3 regions of the Kitasatospora sp. NPDC057015 genome follow, and region 3 is predicted to be linked to each of the others. Evidence: riboswitches for the same ligand, from Rfam matches in the RefSeq annotation. Region 3 holds a riboswitch; each other region holds the start of a gene.
The links. A riboswitch is a leader RNA that binds a small molecule or an ion and turns the genes downstream of it on or off. The one in region 3 is predicted to bind S-adenosylmethionine.
Positions count from the first base shown of each region.

Region 1: it holds a riboswitch for S-adenosylmethionine, as region 3 does, so the genes downstream of both, thrC (threonine synthase) here and ACFTWP_RS32680 (ABC transporter substrate-binding protein) in region 3, are expected to answer to the same signal.
Region 2: it holds a riboswitch for S-adenosylmethionine, as region 3 does, so the genes downstream of both, ACFTWP_RS36310 (aminotransferase class V-fold PLP-dependent enzyme) here and ACFTWP_RS32680 (ABC transporter substrate-binding protein) in region 3, are expected to answer to the same signal.

Region 1 is NZ_JBHUSG010000003.1:238,512-243,183, forward strand. Features, by position in the region: gene groL (chaperonin GroEL) at 1-254, opposite strand, end outside; gene ACFTWP_RS04330 (cold-shock protein) at 646-849, opposite strand; gene ACFTWP_RS04335 (MoaD/ThiS family protein) at 1,522-1,800, opposite strand; gene thrC (threonine synthase) at 1,830-3,131, opposite strand; SAM riboswitch class I at 3,149-3,280, opposite strand; gene ACFTWP_RS04345 (glucosyl-3-phosphoglycerate synthase) at 3,460-4,479, shown strand; gene ACFTWP_RS04350 (trehalose-6-phosphate synthase) at 4,521-4,672, shown strand, end outside.
Region 2 is NZ_JBHUSG010000060.1:15,459-20,130, forward strand. Features, by position in the region: gene ACFTWP_RS36300 (hypothetical protein) at 1-231, shown strand, start outside; gene trpD (anthranilate phosphoribosyltransferase) at 506-1,582, shown strand; SAM riboswitch class IV at 1,769-1,886, shown strand; gene ACFTWP_RS36310 (aminotransferase class V-fold PLP-dependent enzyme) at 1,937-3,319, shown strand; gene ACFTWP_RS36315 (Lrp/AsnC family transcriptional regulator) at 3,373-3,654, opposite strand; gene ACFTWP_RS36320 (rhomboid family intramembrane serine protease) at 3,746-4,564, opposite strand.
Region 3 is NZ_JBHUSG010000047.1:48,171-52,842, forward strand. Features, by position in the region: gene ACFTWP_RS32675 (ABC transporter permease) at 1-713, opposite strand, end outside; gene ACFTWP_RS32680 (ABC transporter substrate-binding protein) at 710-2,350, opposite strand; SAM riboswitch class IV at 2,577-2,687, opposite strand; gene ACFTWP_RS32685 (Gfo/Idh/MocA family protein) at 2,892-3,815, opposite strand; gene ACFTWP_RS32690 (hypothetical protein) at 4,294-4,672, opposite strand, start outside.

The DNA of each region.
Region 1 (4,672 bases), on a different contig from region 3:
CCAGCGACGTCGTCCGTCTTCTTGGCGACCTCCTTGACGAGCTCGGCACCGATCTTCTCGTACGGGTCCTCGAGCTCGATCTCCTTGGCGATGGAGACACCGTCGTTGGTGATCGTGGGGGCGCCCCACTTCTTCTCAAGGACGACGTTGCGACCCTTGGGGCCGAGCGTCACCTTGACAGCGTCGGCAAGCTGGTTCATCCCGCGCTCAAGGCCGCGGCGAGCTTCCTCGTCAAACGCGATGATCTTTGCCATGTGAAGTGGTCCTCCGAGACGGCGGTGAATGCTCGGACCGGAAGGTGCCCGCGACGGACGGCCCTGGTGTGCGGGGGTCCTTTCCCCTACCGCTCCCGGGGGCCTCACCGACCCGGTCCGTTGTCACTCTCAAGCTGTGAGTGCTAACGCCAATGATTAGCACTCCGGCATGGCGAGTGCAAGCCCCACCCACGATCCGGCCGGGCGCGTCGCCCCGCCCGCGCCGCTCCCGCGGCCCCCGCCGCCCGCCGGGCCGCCCGCCGACGCCTCCGATACGCACGACCCGGGCCGGACATGCCGACGGGCCCGTACGACTCACGTCGTACGGGCCCGTCGGTCGAAGCGGATCACCAGCCCGTGGGCCGAGCCGAGGCTCCTGGGTCCGGAAGGGTCAGACCGCCGCGCGGACCATGTCCGCCTGCGGGCCCTTCTGTCCCTGGGAGATCTCGAACTCGACCCGCTGGCCCTCCTCGAGGGTGCGGTAGCCGTCCATCTGGATCGCGCTGTAGTGGACGAACACGTCCGCACCACCGTCGACCGCGATGAAGCCGTAGCCCTTCTCCGCGTTGAACCACTTGACGGTGCCCTGAGCCATTCCGAACTCCCCTAGTGCTGTGCTGGCCCTTCACGGATCCCGCAGGTCGCGGGCCCGGGTCTGGTTTGAGGCCGGCCCGGGGAACCCCCCCTGAGCGCAGCCGTGCACGCCGCAGCCGCCCGCCATGGGCCACCGGACGGTGGTCGTCGAGCGGGTGAATGCGTCGATCGCGGCTGAATGTATCCGTATCGAAGCCCTCTGCAACAGGCCCAGCCAGCGGGAATTCGCGGCAGCCGTCGAGGCGCAATACGGGATGCATGCGGAGAAATTCGGCATATCACGCCGGGCATAGCGGACGAATGCCGCAAATAGCGGCCGGAATTCTGACGCCTGCCTGACATCTTTCACGGGCACGACATGTGAGCCGGTCTCAGCGGCCGGACGGGACACGAACGTGCGGGGCGCCCACGGGGGCGGCGATCGGCTGGCGGGGGAGGGGGCCCGGTCATCAGCTGTCCGACACTTTACTCCGCCTCGGACGGCCGAATTCCCACCCCAACGCGGCGAGCCGCCTTCACGACCGGAGAATTGAATTCCGGACACGAAGGCGGCTCGGTCCACCGGCGCCCCGCCGGCCCTCCCGGGGCGACCGGGGAAGGCGGGACGGAGCGGCCCGGCGGACGGGACCTGCGGGGCCGCGCCGGCGGGTGCCGGCGCGGGCGGCGGGGGCGGTCAGCAGCCGCCGGCCACCGCGGGGATGATCGACACGCTGGCGCCGTCCTTGATCTCGGTTGCCAGGCCCTCGGCGAAGCGCACGTCGTCGTCGTTGACGTAGATGTTGACGAAGCGGCGCAGCTTGCCGGTGTCGTCGAGCACGCGGGCGGCGATGCCCGCGTGGTTCTTCTCCAGGTCGGCGATGACCTCGGCGAGGGTCGCGCCCTCGGCGGCCACCTCGGCGGCGCCGCCGGTGTAGGTGCGCAGGATGGTCGGGATGCGGACGTTGGCGCTCATGGCGGTGGCTCTCCTAGCGTGATGGGGGATCAGGCGGACGCGAGGCCGGCCGACCGGAAGGACTCCAGCGTCGGGCGGATGGTCACGGTCAGACCGGCGTCGGCCACCGCGTCCAGGGTCTTGAGACCGTCGCCGGTGTTGATCGCGACCGTCTCCTTCGCCGGGTCCAGCTGCCCGGTCTCGACCAGCTTCTTCAGCACGCCGATGGTCACCCCGCCCGCGGTCTCGGCGAAGATGCCCTCGGTCCGGGCCAGCAGCTTGATCGCCTCGACCACCTCGGCGTCGGTGACGTCCTCGACGGCGCCGCCGGTGCGACGGGCGATGTCGAGCACGTACGGGCCGTCCGCCGGGTTGCCGATGGCCAGCGACTTGGCGATGGTGTTCGGCTTGACCGGGCGGATCACGTCACGGCCCGCCTTGAAGGCGGCCGACACCGGGGAGCAGCCCTCCGCCTGGGCGCCGAAGATCCGGTACGGGCGGTCCTCGACCAGGCCGAGCTTGATCAGCTCCTGCAGCCCCTTGTCGATCTTGGTGAGCTGCGAGCCCGACGCGATCGGGATCACGATCTGCTCCGGCAGGCGCCAGCCCAGCTGCTCGCAGATCTCGTACGCCAGGGTCTTGGAACCCTCGCCGTAGTACGGCCGCAGGTTGACGTTGACGAAGCCCCAGCCCTCGCCGGCCGGGTCGCCGATCAGCTCCGAGCAGAAGCGGTTCACGTCGTCGTAGTTGCCCTCGATGCCGACCAGCTCGCCGCCGTACACCCCGGCCATGACGACCTTGCCCTGCTCCAGGTCGTGCGGGATGAACACGCAGGACTTGAACCCGGCCCGGGCGGCCGCCGCGCCCACCGCGCCGGCCAGGTTGCCGGTCGACGAGCACGAGAGGGTGGTGAAGTCGAACGCGCGGGCCGCCTCGATGGCGCAGGCCACCACGCGGTCCTTGAACGAGTGCGTCGGGTTGCCCGAGTCGTCCTTGACGTGCAGCTGCGCGGTGAACCCGAGCTCGCGGCCCAGGTTGTCGGCCTTCACCAGCGGGGTCCAGCCCGGGTTCAGGTTCGGCTTGGAGGCGACGTCCGCGGGGACGGGCAGCAGCGGGGCGTAGCGCCAGATCGACGCCGGGCCGGCCTCGATCCGCTTGCGCAGCTCGTCCGCGCCGGCCGAGCCGAAGTCGTACGCGATCTCCAGCGGGCCGAAGCACTCCAGGCACGCGAAACTCGGGCCGAGCGGGAAGCGGGTGCCGCACTCGCGACAGGAGAGTGCGATGGCGGGGCCGAGGTCGACGGAGTCGGTCACGTCTGCGGCGCCGGAAGCGTTGGTCGCGGTGATAGCCATGATGGCGGAGGCCTCTCTCCTCATCTTCCCCGTGACGCGGGCGCGCCACAGGACGGAATTGGCACCTGTCCCGCCGGGCCGCGAAACGGCCGTGCGAGAAGGTTGCCGGGACGTCGACGGGCCGTTCCCTCAGTCCCTCTGGATGAGCTCTGTGAAGTTGTGGTCCTGCGCAGCGGGCGACCCCGGCGTGCGAAGGTCTAAGCGCTGTACGAAGACTGTATCCGAAGGCGTCAACCGTGAAGCGGTCCGTCCGCCACGCGAGATGCCCGACCGACGCGAAGTGCCCCACCGACGCGCGCCATCGAGGGCGCCCACCAAGGAGTGTGCCGTGCCTGCCGAGCTGCCCCCCGCGCTTCTCCCGGAGGTGGCCTCCTGGCTGCGCCGCCGGTCCTGGAGCGCGGCCGACCGACCGGTGCGCGACCTGCTCGCCGCCAAGGAGGCGGCCGGCCGGGCCGGCACGATCAGCGTGGTGCTGCCCGCCCTGGACGAGGAGTCCACGGTGGGCGCCATCGTCTCGACGATCCGCCGGGAGCTGATGGAGCGTCTCCCGCTGGTCGACGAACTGGTCGTGGTCGACTCCGGTTCGGCGGACCGCACCGCCGAGGTCGCCGCCGGCGCCGGCGCGCGGGTGGTGCACCGGGACGCGATACTCCCCCGGCTGCCCGCCGAACCCGGCAAGGGCGAGGTGCTGTGGCGCTCCCTGCTGGTCACCTCGGGCGAGATCGTCTGCTTCGTGGACGCCGACCTGCGCGAGTTCGACCCCGCCTTCGTGTCGGGGATCGTCGGCCCGCTGCTGACCGATCCGGGCATCCAGCTGGTCAAGGCGATGTACGACCGCCCGTACGAGCTGCCGGGCGCCGGCGAGGGCACCGTCGACCCGATCGGCGGCGGCCGGGTCACCGAGCTGGTCGCCCGCCCGCTGCTCAACCTGCACTGGCCGGAACTCGCCGGTTTCGTGCAGCCGCTCGGCGGGGAGTACGCGGCCCGGCGCTCGCTGCTGGAGCGGCTGCCCTTCCCCACCGGCTACGGCGTGGAACTCGGCCTGCTGGTGGACGCCCTGGAGACGGCCGGGCTGGACGCGCTCGCCCAGGTCGACGTGGGGGTCCGCCACCACCGGCACCAGGACAGCCAGGCGCTGGGGAGGATGGCCGCGACCATCTACCGCACCGCCCTGGAACGCCTCGACCGCACCCACCGGCTCAAGGCCTCCGCGGACCTGGTGCACCCGCTGCTCACCCAGTTCACCCGGACCGGCGGGGGCTTCACCGCCCGCACCCACCCGGTCGGCGCGCTGGAGCGGCCGCCGATGCACACGGTCGCGGAGTATGTGAGCCGTCACACCGCGTGAAGGGACGTTTGGGGGCGCCGGACCACGGCAAGGTTCCCATCATGGGCGATCTCACGACGGCACGTTCGAGTACGACCGGAAGCGCCCCCGTCCTGGTGGCGTCCAACCGCGGTCCGGTGTCCTTCAGCCGACGCGAGGACGGCGGCCTGGACCTGCGCCGCGGCGGCGGCGGCCTGGTCTCCGGGCTCTCCGC
Region 2 (4,672 bases), on a different contig from region 3:
GGCGAGGCCGTCCCGGCCGGCGGGCTGGGCCTGGGGCGCCAGCTCAAGGACGAGATCTACGGCTGCCCGCCCGTGCTGGTGCTGATCGGCCGGCCGCAGGACTCCTGGCTCGCCGCCTGGAGCCGGGCCGACGCCGCCATCTCCCACCCGGTGGACCCGGTGGCGCTGGCCGAGGCCGCCGCCACCCTGCTCCGCAACCGGATCGCGGGCCGGACCCCGGCCGCCCGCTGACGGCCCCGGCGGCCCGGCACCCCGGGCGCTCCGGGCGGGAGCCCGGGGCGCCCGCCCGGCCGTCGCCCGCTCCCGTGCGCTCAGGTCGGGGCCGGGGCCCCTCCCGGTGGGAGCGGCCCGTCCCGGTGCCGGTGCGTCGTCGCGGCACCGGTGGCTCGTCTCAGTACTAGAGAAGGGGAGCGGCGACGGGGGCGGGCCCGGTGCGCCGCTGGATAGGCTGGCCTCCTTGTTTCCGGAGCCCTTCCGGTGACACTGACGAGAGCTGGAGTCGGCCATGGTGAACGCGCACCCTGCGAACGGCGGCAACGACCCCGTGCAGGTGGTCCGCACCTGGCCGGACCTCCTGTCGGCACTCCTGAGGGGCGAGGACCTCACCCAGGACGACACCGCCTGGGCGATGGACCAGATCATGAGCGGCGCGGCCAGCCCCGCGCAGGTGGCCGGTTTCATGGTGGCCCTGCGGGCCAAGGGTGAGACGGTCGACGAGATCACCGGCCTGGTGGCCGCGATGTACGAGCACGCCGAGCCGCTGCACATCCCCGGCCCGGCCGTCGACATCGTCGGCACCGGCGGGGACCGCGCGAAGACGGTCAACATCTCCACCATGTCGGCCATCGTCGCCGCGGCCGCCGGCGCCAAGGTGGTCAAGCACGGCAACCGCGCCGCCTCCTCCTCCAGCGGCTCCTCGGACGTGCTGGAGAAGCTCGGCATCAACCTGGACCTCAGTGCCAGACGGGTCGCCGAGATCGCCGAGGAGGTCGGCCTCACCTTCTGTTTCGCCGCCAGGTTCCACCCCGCCATGCGGCACGCCGCCACCGCCCGCGGTGACCTCGGGGTGCCGACGGCCTTCAACATCCTGGGCCCGCTCACCAACCCGGCCCGGGTGGACGCGCACGCCATCGGCTGCTTCGACACCCGGCTGGCCGGGCTGATCGCCGGCGTGCTGGCCCGCCGGGGTGCCACCGCCCTGGTCTTCCGGGGTGACGACGGCCTGGACGAGCTGACCATCTCCACCACCTCGCGGGTCTGGCTGGTGAAGGGCGGGGTCGTCACCGAGACCTCCTTCGACCCGCGCGACGTCGGCATCGAGCTGGTCGGCATCGAGGCCCTGCGCGGGGCCGACGCCGCCCACAACGCCGAGGTCGCCCGCCGGCTGCTGGCCGGCGAGCGCGGGCCCGTACGGGACGCCGTCCTGTTGAACACCGCGGCCGCGCTGGTCGCCCTGGACCTCACCGAGGCCCCGCTCGCCGAGCAGCTCGCGGCCGGCATGGTCCGCGCCGCCGCGGCCGTCGACTCGGGCGCGGCCCAGTCGGTGCTGAAGCACTGGGCCGAGGCCACCGCCCGCCGCTGAGCGGGTGTCCGGCGCCGGCCGGGCTCCGGAGCCGCGCGTGCCGCCGGGCGGCCGGCGGCGATCACCGCACCGGGCCCGCGGAGCCGTGCTCCGCGGGCCTTCGCCGTGCCCCCGCGCCGGGCGGGCCTGTCCACATGGCGGACTGTTGTTTGACCACCAGGCGGGCGCCGCCTAGAGTTTTCGCCAGGTCATGAGTGACAGCGACAAGCCCCAGCTTGCTGTCCGGCAACCCTCCGTCCGTGGCGGGGTGCCCTGGGTGAGGACCGGGCCGCGCGGCAGACCGTCCGCGTGGCAAGCGCGGACCACCGGCACAGTCGCACTCCCGGGGTCCTTACCTCAGAGGAGTGCATCAACATGTCCGTGACCACCACCGAACTCTGCGCCCCGCTCGCCGTCCTCGGCCAGGACGTCCAGGTCCCGCTGGCCAACGGCGAGAAGGTCGGCTACGCCGCGCTCGACTACGCCGCCAGCTCCCCGGCGCTCCAGCGGGTCTGGGACGACGTCGCCGCGTACGCCCCCTACTACGGCAGCGTGCACCGCGGCGCCGGCTACCTCTCGCAGCTCTCCACCGACCTGTTCGAGCAGAGCCGCCGCACCGTCGAGGAGTTCCTCGACCTGCGGGACGGCGACCAGGTGGTCTTCACCCGCGCCACCACCGACTCGCTGAACCTGCTGGCGGGCGCCCTGCCGGCCGGCACCCGGGTCTTCGTCTTCGAGACCGAGCACCACGCGTCGCTGCTGCCCTGGCGCCGGGACGGCCTGGAGGTCGGCTACCTGCGCGCCCCCCGCTCGCACGCCGACGCCGTCGCCGCGCTGGACGAGGCGCTGGCCGGCGCCGGCGAGGGCCCGAAGCTGTTCTGCGTCACCGGCGCCTCCAACGTCACCGGCGAGCTGTGGCCGGTCGCCGAGCTCACCGAGACCGCCCACCGCCACGGCGCCCGGGTCGTCCTGGACGCCGCGCAGCTCGCCCCGCACCACCGGGTCTCGGTCCGCGAGCTCGGGGTCGACTGGGTCGCCTTCTCCGGACACAAGCTGTACGCGCCGTTCGGCTCCGGGGTGCTGGCCGGCCGCAGCGACTGGCTGGACGCCGCCGAGCCGTACCTGGCCGGTGGCGGTGCCACCCGCACCGTCGCACGCGAGGTGGACGGCTCGGTCGCCGTCGAGTGGCACTCCGGCCCGGCGCGGCACGAGGCCGGCTCCCCGAACGTGATCGGCGCCTACGCGGTGGCCTCCGCCTGCCGGGCGCTGACCGAGGCCGGCTTCGACGCGCTGGAGGCCCGCGAGCAGCAGCTGATCGCCCGTCTCAAGGCCGGCCTGGCCGAGATCCCCGAGGTCCGGGTGCTCAGCCTGTTCGGTGACACCCCGCTGCTCACCGACGTCGCCCGGGTGGGCGTGCTCTCCTTCGTCGTCCAGGGCTGGAACAGCTCGCACTTCTCGGCGGCGCTCTCCGCCGAGTACGGCATCGGCGTGCGCGATGGCCTGTTCTGCGCCCACCCGCTGGTGCGCACCCTGCTCGGCGGCGAGGAGGCCCCGCCGTCGGAGTGCGGCGCGCCGGAGGCCTCGCTGCCCGGCGAGCGCAGCCTGAACGCGATCCGGGTCAGCTTCGGCGCCGGCACCCCGGACGAGCACGTGGACCGGTTCCTGACCGCGGTCCGCGAGCTCGTCACCGAGGGCGCGGCCTGGAACTACCGCAGCGAGGGCGGGCGCTGCGTCGCGGACACCCGCCGGGCCGGCTGACCAGGCGCCCGCGGCACCGGTGCCGGCCCTGGCGCCGGCACCGGCCGGCCCGGCTACTCGTCGAGGCCGAGGGCGAACGCCGCCTCCAGGTCGTGCTGGGAGTACGTGCGGAAGGCGATCTGGGTCTCGGTGTGCGCCACTCCCGGCACCTTGTTGAGCTGACCGGGGATCACGTCGGCCAGATCGTCGTGCCTGCGCACCCGGACCATCGCCACCAGGTCGTAGCCGCCGGTCACCGAGTAGACCTCGCTGACACCCTCGATGGCCGTGATCGCCTCGGCGATCTCCGGGATGCGGTCGACGCTGGTCTTGATCAGGACGATGGCGGTGATCACTCTGCTGCTCCTTTGTGGGGTGTCGTCAGCGTAGCCGCCGCCCCGCCCGGCGTCAGCGCGCCGCCGACCGGCGCCCTGGCGGCCCGCGTCCTCAGCCCGTGGCGGGCGGGCCCACCGGGCCCCGGCGGGCGGCGGCCCGCGCGGCCCAGGTGAAGAGGAAGCCCGCGGCGAAGCCGATCACGTGCACCAGGTACGCGACGCTCGTCCAGCCCGGCGGCCGCTCGGTGCCCGCGAACCCGGCCGAGCGCACCGACCACCACTGCAGCGCGAACCAGAGACCGAGCACCAGCCAGGCCGGGAAGCGCAGCGGCAGGAAGAGGAGCAGCGGCACCAGCGTGGTCACCCTGGCCTTCGGGTACAGCCGCAGGTAGCCGCCGAGGACGCCCGCGATCGCCCCCGACGCGCCGACCAGCACCCGGGTCGAGTCGGCCGAGTGCACCTCCGCGATCGCGTAGCCGTACGTCGCCAGGGCGCCGACCGTCAGGTAGAAGAGGACGAAGCGGGCCCGCCCGAGCCGTTCCTCCACGCCGGCGCCGAAGACGTAGAGGAAGAGCATGTTGCCCACCAGGTGCAGCCAGCTCGCGTGCACGAACAGCGAACTGAGCACCGAGAGCACCGGGGACTTGCCCGGGGTGGGCGCGAGCACGCAGGACTCGGGCTGGACGATCCGCCCGGCCTCCAGCGGGCGGTGTTCCAGCAGTTCGGCCGGGATCACCCCCCACCGCTGCTCGTAGCGCTGCTCGGCGCAGACCCGGGCCTGGCCGGAGCCGTACAGCGGGTTCAGACCGGCTGCCGGGCCGAGCAGGAACACCAGCGTGTTGAGGGCGATCAGGGCGTACGTGACCACGGGGACGGGGACGGCCGGGCGCCCGTCCCGCGCGCCGGTGGGGTCGAGGACCGGGATCGCCATGAGGGTGAGCATTCCTCGGCCGTGCGGCGGCGACACCGGCCCGTACTGCGTGTGGGTGACCGCGGAGCATGATCCGGACCGGTGGCGGGTGCGCAGGCCCCAGGCAAT
Region 3 (4,672 bases):
ACCAGCAGCCCGAGTGCGAGGCCGGGCAGCACCGCGTGGCTCAGCACGTCCGTGACGGCCCCCGCGTCGCCGCTGCGGAGGGCGTCGACCAGGTACACGCCGGTGGTGCTCGTCTGGTCCTGCAGTTGGAGCTGGACGTCGATGCTCGCCCGGCCCGAGGCCGGGAACCAGCCCAGCCAGATGGCGAACACCAGCTTCAGCAGCAGCCCGAGGAAGAAGACCGGGGTCGCGTAGTTGAGGATCGCGAACAGCCGCAGGGCGACGTCGGGCGCGCGGTCGCGGTAGGAGGCGGCGATCATGCCCAGCGGCAGGCCGACGACCAGGGCGACGACCAGGGCGTAGCAGGACAGCTCGACGGTCGCCGCACCGAAGTTCCGCAGCACCTCCGACACGGCCCGGTTGTCGGTGGCCGTGGTGCCGAAGTCACCGGTCAGGGTGGCGCGCAGGTAGTCGAGGTACTGGGTGAACAGCGGCCGGTCGTAGCCCGCCTGGTGCAGTTTGGCGTGCAGCTGGTCCGGGGTCAGCCGGTCGCCGAAGGCGGTGGTGATCGGGTCGCCGGTGGCGCGCATCAGGAAGAAGACGAGGCTGACCAGGACGAGGACGGTGGGGATTATGAGGAGGAAGCGGACGATCAGGTAGCGGGTGAGGGCGTACCCGGCGGCGCCGCCGGTCGAACCGACGGCGCCGGGGGTGTCCTGGGTGTGGACGGTCACTTCTTCGCGAGCTCCGCCCAGCGGAACTGGTACGCGCTGGTGAGCTGGTCCGGCACGCCGCTGACGCCGCTGCGGGTGACGATCGCGGTGGAGCCCTGGAGCAGCGGCACCAGCGGCACCGCCGCGGCGGTCGCCTCCTGCGCCTGCTTGATCAGCGCGGTGCGCTTGCCCGGGTCGGTCTCGGTCTCCTCCTGCTTGATCAGCGCCAGCACCGCGGGGTCGCTGTAGCCGTTGTTGACCCAGTTGTTGTCGGCGTAGAAGGAGGAGAGGTAGTTGTCGGCGTCCAGGTAGTCCGCGTACCAGCCGAGCTGGTAGAGCGGGTACTGGTCGGCGACCCGCTCCTTGCCGTACTGGGCCCAGGCGGTGGACTGGAGGTTCACCTTGAACAGGCCGGTGGCCTCCAGCTGGGTCTTGACCAGCGCGTACTCGTCCGCCGAGGAGGAGCCGTAGTGGTCGGTGTTGTACTGCAGGTTGAGGGCCACCGGGGTGCTCACCCCGGCCGCCGCCAGCCGCTGCGCGGCCGCGGCCTTGTCCGGGCCGCCCTGCTTGTCGCCGTAGATCGACTTGAGGGCGGGGGTGGCGCCGGTGATGCCGTCGGGGACGGAGGTGTAGAGCGGCTGGAAGGTGTTCTTGTAGACCTGCGAGGCGAGTTGGGCCCGGTCGACCGAGTCCGCGACGGCCTGGCGGACCGCCAGCGCCTTGGCGGGGTCGGCCTGCTGGGTGGCCGAACCGAAGGGCTGGGTCTTGAGGTTGAAGACGATGAACCGGATGCCGTTGCCGGAGCCGGTGTGCACCACGATCCCCTGCTTGGTGGACAGGTCCTGCAGGTCGGTGGTGGGCAGCGTGCGGTAGACCGCGTCGATGGTGCCCTGCTGGACGTCGAGCTTCAGGTTGCTGGCGTCCGTGTAGTACTTGAGCTGGACGTTCTTCGTCTTCGGGGTGCCCAGTTGGCCCTGGTAGGCGCTGTTCGCGGTGAAGGAGACCAGCGAGTTCTTGTCGTAGCTGCCGATCGCGTAGGGACCGTTCCAGGGCTGGCCCGAGATGACGGCCGCGTCCTCCAGGATCCGGTCCGCGGGGAACACCTCCTCGTCCACGATGTAGCCGGCCGCGGTGGAGAGGATCTGCGGGAACAGCGTGTCGTTGGCCGACTTGACGGTGAAGACGACCTTGGTCGGGTCCGGCGCGGCCACCGACTGGAGGTTGTACAGCAGCGAGGAGGGGCCGTTCTTGTCCGCGATCTTCAGCTGCCGGTCGAAGCTGAACTTGACGTCCGAGGAGGTCAGTTCGTGTCCGTTGGCGAACTTGAGGCCCGGCTTCAGGGTGACCGTGTAGGTGGTCGGGTCGGTCAGCGCGATGCCGGCCGCCAAGTCCGGCGACACGTCCGAGGAGCCGTTCTTCGCGGTGAGCAGGGTCGCGTACACCTCGCTCTCGATCGTGCCCGACCCCGCGTCCCAGGAGCCCGCCGGGTCGAGGCCGGTCACCTGGTCGGTGGTCCCGATGACGAGGGCCTTCGCCGAACCGCCGCCGTCGCCGGACCCGCTCCGGGCGCTGGTGCAGGCGGTCAGGGCCACCAGCACCGCGGTGCCGAGGGAGAGGACACGGAAGGACTGTCCGGCCGAGCCGGTGAAAGTAGACATGGGAATTCGCTGCTCCAGCACGCGTGATGGACGCGAGCAGGCCGGGGGCCCGGGGTCGGGCGTGGCCTGTCGCGAAGAGGTCGGTCACCGGGATCGTCCGGCCGTCGGGCCGTACGGTGGTCAGTGACGACAGAGCGCGCTGGAGACCAGCAACAGGTCGATGTGGCGACGGCGAAACAGCCGCATACCGACCTCCTGGTGTTGGCAGCCGGCCCTGCGGCCGCTGCGATCGCGCTTGCGGAACGGGATGTCCGCCGTGCCTTCACCTGGAGCACCCCGCCGCGTCAGGGGGGTTGCCGTCCGGCCAGCCAGGGCTTGGACACCGGAACTCGTGGCGCGCTGGAACCGTAGATCACCGGGTAACCCGGCGTCAATGCCTGTCCACGGCACCCTGTTTGGCGGGCGCCCATCCGCCCCCGGCCGGTGGCCGCTCCACCGGCCGGTCGTGGGACCTCGGGGCGCCTTCGGACACGCATCGGCCGGCGATCGGCCAGGGCTCGGCCGGTCGGGGCTGCCCCGACCGGCCGAGCCCGCCGCCGGCTCAGGCCGACTCGATCCGCTCGACGATCAGCTCGCACAGCTCGTGGGTGCGCAGCGCGTCGCGGGCATCGAGGGTCTTGCCGGCCCGGACGGCGTCCAGGAAGGTCAGCACGACCTGCTCGATGCCGCGCTGGCGGGCGACGGACACCCAGTCGCCCCGGCGGCGGACCGTGGGCTGGCCGCGGTGGTCGATGACCTCGGCGAGGTTGTGGACCTCGCGCTTCGAGTCGCTGCCGGAGACCTCCAGGATCTCCTCGGTGGAACCGGACATCCGGTTCATGATCCCGAGCGCGGTGAAACCGTCGCCCGCGAGCGTCAGGACGAGATGCTCCAGCAGGCCGCCGCGGACCCGCGAGCGGACGTCCACGTGCTCGACCTCGCCCGGCACCAGGAACAGCAAGGAATCCACCACGTGAATGAAATCGTCATAGACCAGCGACCGAGGAGCCTCCGCCAGACCCTCGCGATTCTTCTGCAGGACGATCAGGTCACGCGGACGCTCCTTCGCCTGGACATAGGAGGGAGCATGACGGCGGTTGAAACCCACCATCAGGGAGCGGCCGGCCTTCTCCGCAAGGTCCACCAGGTGCCGGGCACCCGCGATGGTGTAATCGAGCGGCTTGTCCACGTACACGTCGATGCCCGCCGTCAGCAGCCGCTCGACGATCGGCACGTGCTGGTCGGTCGCCGCGTGGACGAAGGCGGCGCGCACGCCGCTGTCGATGAGGTCGCCGAGGTCCGTGTAGCGGTGGTCGAGACGGTACGCGTCGCCGATCCGGTCGAGCTTCGCCCGGTCACGGGTCATCAGCCGCAGGTCCAGACCGGGCAGTGCGGTGAGGACCGGGAGGTAGGCCTTCTGCGCGATGTCCCCGAGACCGATCACCGCGACCGGGAGCAGGGCGTCGGGGGCAGGGGTGGGGCTCATCGGGTCTCCTATTGGTGCGCACGATCATCGACTGGCCCCACCCTATGCGGGACAGATCCCCCGCCGCCGAGCCCCCACCCGAGGGCCGAGAAATCCTCAACCACCGACACGCCGCACCGCACGGACCACCCCCCTGGGACGCTCGACCAGACTCCACACCTCGACCGACAGTGCCGATCGACAGGCATGCTCGCCTGCGCGATGTCCGATCATGCGTACTGAGCTCTTCTCCTCCAGCCTGGAACGCCGACCTGTTATCGAGACCCACAGGAGCGAAGACCCCTTGACCCCCGAGTTAAGGGGTTCAACTATTGCCGATAGTCGAGATTTCAGCGTCTCGACTTTTTGTTGCTCAACCACTCTTATTTGCAGGCGAATTAGAGGAGTCATCCGCGTCTCGCCAATTGCGGATCCCCTCGCACCTGAGGCATCGTCAGCTTTTGCTTCGTACATAGACGTCCGTTTTCGCCCACGGCGCTCATGCGCGCTCATCCTGCCCGCCTTCGGCCACCTCCGGCCCCTCGGCCTGCGCCCGGAGCACATCGGCGCCTGGGTCACCGCACAGCTGAAGGCCCAGCGCGGGCGTGTCACCGTCCATCGGGCCGTGTCCACCCTGCGCAACGCGCTGAACGTTGCGGTGCGGTCGTGGCGGCTGCGCTACGACCCGGCCAAGCACTCCGTGCCGCCCAAGCCCCGCGCAGCCGAGCGCACCTGCCGGACCCCCGAGCAGGCCGCGACCTTCCTGCAGCACGGTGCAGAGCAGTACGCGGACCAGCTGACCGACCTGTTCGAGGTCATGCTCGGCACCGGCATGCGCCGCGGTGAGGTTCTCGCCCCGCACTGGTCGGACGTCCACC